2 regions of the Streptomyces sp. NPDC043896 genome follow, and region 1 is predicted to be linked to the other one. Evidence: predicted binding sites of a transcription regulator. Region 1 holds the regulator's gene; the other holds the start of a gene.
What was found. Region 1 encodes HrcA, which represses chaperone genes, less so after heat shock. Its sites were predicted from a motif close to TTNGCACTCNGNNNNNCNGAGTGCNAA; they were not measured.

Region 1 (2,455 bases):
CCGTGCAGTGCAGGTCGTCCCCGCGGCGCTGGAAGGTCGGGTGCGGCAGCTCGTGGATCTCCACGTACAGGTCGCCGGCGGGGCCGCCGCCGGGGCCGACCTCGCCTTCGCCCGCGAGCTGGATCCGGGTGCCGTTCTCGACACCGGCGGGGATCTTGACGGTGAGGCTGCGGCGGGAGCGGACCCGGCCGTCGCCCGCGCACTCGGGGCACGGGGTCGGGACGACGGTGCCGAAGCCCTGGCACTGCGGGCAGGGGCGCGAGGTCATGACCTGGCCGAGGAAGGACCGGGTGACCTGGGAGACCTCACCGCGGCCGCGGCACATGTCACAGGTCTGCGCCGAGGTGCCGGGGGCGGCGCCCTCGCCGGAGCAGGTGCCGCAGACGACGGCCGTGTCGACCTGGATGTCCTTGGTCGTGCCGAAGGCGGCCTCGTCCAGTTCCAGGTCGAGGCGGATCATGGCGTCCTGGCCGCGGCGGGTCCGCGAGCGCGGGCCGCGCTGCGAGGCCTGGCCGAAGAAGGCGTCCATGATGTCGGAGAAGTTGCCGAAGCCGCCCGCTCCGAAGCCGCCCGCGCCGCCACCGCCGCCCGAGGAGGACAGCGGGTCGCCGCCGAGGTCGTAGACCTGCTTCTTCTGCGGGTCCGAGAGGACCTCGTAGGCCGCGTTGATCTCCTTGAAGCGCTCCTGCGTCTTCGGGTCCGGGTTCACGTCCGGGTGGAGTTCACGCGCGAGGCGGCGGAAGGCCTTCTTGATCTCGTCCTGCGATGCGTCGCGGCGCACGCCGAGTACGGCGTAGTAGTCCGTGGCCACTTACGACTCCGCCAGGATCTGTCCGACGTAACGTGCCACTGCGCGTACCGCTCCCATCGTTCCGGGGTAGTCCATGCGGGTCGGTCCGACCACGCCGAGTTTGGCGACTGCTTCGCCGCCCGAACCGTAGCCGACGGACACGACCGACGTGGAGTTGAGCCCCTCGTAGGCGTTCTCGTGCCCGATTCGTACGGCCATCCCCGACTCTCCGGCCTCGCCGAGCAGCTTGAGGAGCACCACGTGCTCTTCGAGCGCTTCCAGCACCGGCCTGATCGTCAAGGGGAAGTCATGTCCGAAGCGAGTGAGGTTGGCGGTGCCGCCGATCATCAGCCGCTCCTCCGCCTCCTCTGCCAGCGTTTCGAGAAGGGTCGCGAGGACGGCCTTGACGGTCGCCCGGTCCTCGATCTCGAACGACTCCGGAAGGTCCTGCACCAGGTTCGGGACGTCGGTGAACCGGCGGCCTACGACCCTGCTGTTCAGCCGCGCCCGCAGGTCGGCGAGGGAGTTCTCGCCGAAGGGGGTCTGGGTGTCGACCAGGCGCTGCTCGACCCGCCCGGTGTCGGTGATCAGTACGAGCATCAGCCGGGCCGGGGCCAGCGACAGCAGCTCGACGTGCCGCACGGTGGAGCGGGTGAGCGACGGGTACTGGACGACGGCGACCTGGCGGGTGAGCTGCGCGAGCAGCCGTACCGTGCGGCCGACCACGTCGTCGAGGTCGACGGCGCCGTCGAGGAAGTTCTGGATGGCCCGGCGCTCGGGCGTCGACAGCGGCTTGACTCCGGCCAGCTTGTCGACGAAGAGCCGGTAGCCCTTGTCGGTGGGGATCCGGCCGGCGCTGGTGTGGGGCTGGGCGATGTAGCCCTCCTCCTCCAGCACGGCCATGTCGTTGCGCACGGTGGCGGGCGAGACGCCGAGCTTGTGCCGCTCGGTGAGGGCCTTCGAGCCGACGGGCTCCTCGGTGCCGACGTAGTCCTGGACGATGGCGCGCAGCACCTCGAGTCTGCGTTCGCTGAGCATCGCGCACACCTCCGGATGCGGGTCGGTCGTCGGTCGTGGCCGTCGTGGGCCGGTCCTGGCTTGTTGGCACTCTGTTCGTGTGAGTGCCAGAGATCCCCCGGTCAGTGTACGGCCGGGTAGTACGCCCCGGGCAAGGGCGGCCCGCCAGGGTAGCGTCGCCGCATGGACGTGCGTTGGGAAGAGGCGGGCTGGGAACGGGTCACCGGACGGGTCGGCCGGCGGCGGCTCCCGGTGTGGGACTGCACCGTGGGACTGGTGGTGGGGGACGCATCGGTCCTGCTGATCGACCCCGGATCGTGCGTGCGGGAGGGCGCCGGGGTGCGGGCGGAGGCGGAGCGGCTGACGGGCCGCCGCGTGACCCATATCGCATTCACCCACGGACATTTCGACCACGTGCTGGGCGGTGCGGCCTTCGCGGGCGCCGAGGTCTTCGGGGCGGTCGGCCTGGAGCGGCTGCTGTCGGCCCCGACGGGCCGCGAGGAGGTGCGGGCGAGCGCGGTCCGGCACGGTCTGGCGGAGGCGGAGGCCGCGGAGGCGGCCGACCTGCTCCAGGCGCCCCGGCACCTGGTGTCGGGCGAGTGGACGCTGGAGCTGGGCGGGGTGCAGGTGCTGCTGGCGAACGTGGGT
Region 2 (2,455 bases), on a different contig from region 1:
AGGTCCACCCCGCCCTCGGGCGCGGGCAGCCGGCCGCCGGGCGGGAGGGTCCGGGTGTCGAGCTGGGCGGCGACCTTGCGCGCGGCGAGCTCGGTGCGGCCGGTGGTGTTGTCGAGGAGGTTGGCGCGCATGAGGGTGTACAGCCACAGCCCGCCGGCGGCGAGGACCGCGGCCATCGCGAGGGCGGCGGCAAGGGCGGTCCGCGCCCGGAGACCGCCGACGCGCGGACCTGCGACGCGCGGGCCGCCGACGCGCGGGCTCCCGCTACCCACCGTCGGGCGCCATCCGGTAGCCGGTGCCGTGGACGGTGAGGATGGAGCGGCGGCCGAAGGGGGCGTCGATCTTCCTGCGCAGGGAGGAGACGTAGACCTCGACGATGTTCGGGTCGATGCCGTGCGGGGAGTCCCACACCTCGTCGAGGACGTCCTGCTTGGGGACCGCCGTGCCGGGCCGGCGCATCAGGCAGGCGAGGACGCCCAGCTCGCGGGCGGTGAGTTCGATGTCGTGCGTGCCGCGGCGGCAGCGACGGCCCGGAGGGTCGAGAAAGAGGTCCCCGGCCCGGAGCACGGGGGGTTCGGGGGCGGCCGCGCGGCGGACGAGGGCGCGCAGGCGGGCGGCCAGGACCACGGAGGAGAAGGGCTTGGTGAGGTAGTCGTCGGCGCCGGCGTCGAGGCCCTCGGCCTCGTCGTACTCGCCGTCGCGGGCGGTCAGCATCAGGACGGGGGTGGGGTCGCCGTGGGCGCGCATCCGGGCGCATATCCCGGTGCCGTCGGTGCCGGGGAGCATCCGGTCGAGGACGACGACGTCGTACGGGCCGCCGGTGAGGGCCAGTTCGAGGCCGCGGTGGCCGTCGTGGGCGACCTCGACGCGGTGGCCTTCGGCGGACAGGCCCTGACGGAGGGATTCGGCCAGGTTCTCTTCGTCTTCGACCACGAGGATGCGCACCCCCCAAGCCTCACATACCGGGCAGCGGATCCCCGGGCCCCGGCGCCCGGCGGGGCAGTGCCGGCCGGGTCGGGGTTCAGCCGAACGGGGGGTTCGGCGGCCGGAATACGTGGAACCGGCGGACCGTGTTGGCACTCCGCTTGACCGAGTGCTAATCGCCGGAATAGTCTCGCACCTGGCACTCGCCCCCGGTGAGTGCCAACACAGCGACAGGCAGGTCCGGCACCCGCGACGACGGATCGACCTGGTCGCCACCTCAGACAGTTAACCCCGGATCTCCGAAGGGGGAGGTCGGATCGTGACGACCGCCAGCTCCAAGGTTGCCATCAAGCCGCTTGAGGACCGCATCGTGGTCCAGCCGCTCGACGCCGAGCAGACCACGGCCTCCGGCCTGGTCATCCCGGACACCGCGAAGGAGAAGCCCCAGGAGGGCGTCGTCCTCGCGGTCGGCCCGGGCCGCTTCGAGGACGGCCAGCGTCTCCCGCTGGACGTCAGCGTCGGCGACATCGTGCTGTACAGCAAGTACGGCGGCACCGAAGTGAAGTACAGCGGCGAGGAGTACCTCGTCCTCTCGGCCCGCGACGTGCTCGCGATCGTCGAGAAGTAATTCGCTTCAAGAAGTTTGCTTGAGCTGCGCCCCTGGTCACCCCGCTGATTGCCGGGCGGCGAGGGGCGCGGTTCGTTAAACCTAGTTTTCGAGAGGGCTGAACCGCTCCCATGGCGAAGATCCTGAAGTTCGACGAGGACGCCCGTCGCGCCCTCGAGCGCGGCGTCAACAAGCTTGCCGACACGGTCAAGGTGACGATCGGCCCCAAGGGCCGCAACGTCGTCATCGACAAGAAGTTCGGCGCCCCCACCATCACCAACGACGGTGTCACCATCGCCCGCGAGGTCGAGCTGGACGACCCGTACGAGAACCTCGGCGCGCAGCTGGTGAAGGAGGTGGCGACCAAGACCAACGACATCGCGGGTGACGGCACCACCACCGCCACCGTGCTGGCCCAGGCGCTCGTCCGTGAGGGTCTGCGCAACGTCGCCGCCGGCGCCTCCCCGGCCGCCCTGAAGAAGGGCATCGACGCCGCGGTCAAGGCCGTGTCCGAGGACCTCCTCGCGACCGCCCGCCCGATCGAGGACAAGTCCGACATCGCCGCCGTGGCCGCGCTCTCCGCGCAGGACGCCCAGGTCGGCGAGCTCATCGCCGAGGCGATGGACAAGGTCGGCAAGGACGGTGTCATCACCGTCGAGGAGTCCAACGCCTTCGGCCTGGAGCTCGAGTTCACCGAGGGCATGGCCTTCGACAAGGGCTACCTGTCCCCCTACATGGTCACCGACCAGGAGCGTATGGAGGCCGTCCTCGACGACCCGTACATCCTGATCAACCAGGGCAAGATCTCCTCCATCCAGGACCTCCTGCCGCTGCTGGAGAAGGTCATCCAGGCCGGTGGCTCGAAGCCGCTCCTGATCATCGCCGAGGACGTCGAGGGCGAGGCCCTCTCCACCCTCGTCGTCA

Region 2: a site for HrcA is predicted at 1,074-1,100, ahead of groES (co-chaperone GroES). Genes of this name have one in related genera too.

The regions. Positions count from the first base shown of each region.
Region 1 covers NZ_JBWKEE010000018.1:76,425-78,879, forward strand. The annotation lists gene dnaJ (molecular chaperone DnaJ) at 1-811, opposite strand, end outside; gene hrcA (heat-inducible transcriptional repressor HrcA) at 812-1,828, opposite strand; gene AC069X_RS24900 (MBL fold metallo-hydrolase) at 1,991-2,455, shown strand, end outside.
Region 2 covers NZ_JBWKEE010000001.1:84,652-87,106, forward strand. The annotation lists gene AC069X_RS00485 (sensor histidine kinase) at 1-272, opposite strand, end outside; gene AC069X_RS00490 (response regulator transcription factor) at 265-945, opposite strand; gene groES (co-chaperone GroES) at 1,244-1,552, shown strand; gene groL (chaperonin GroEL) at 1,663-2,455, shown strand, end outside.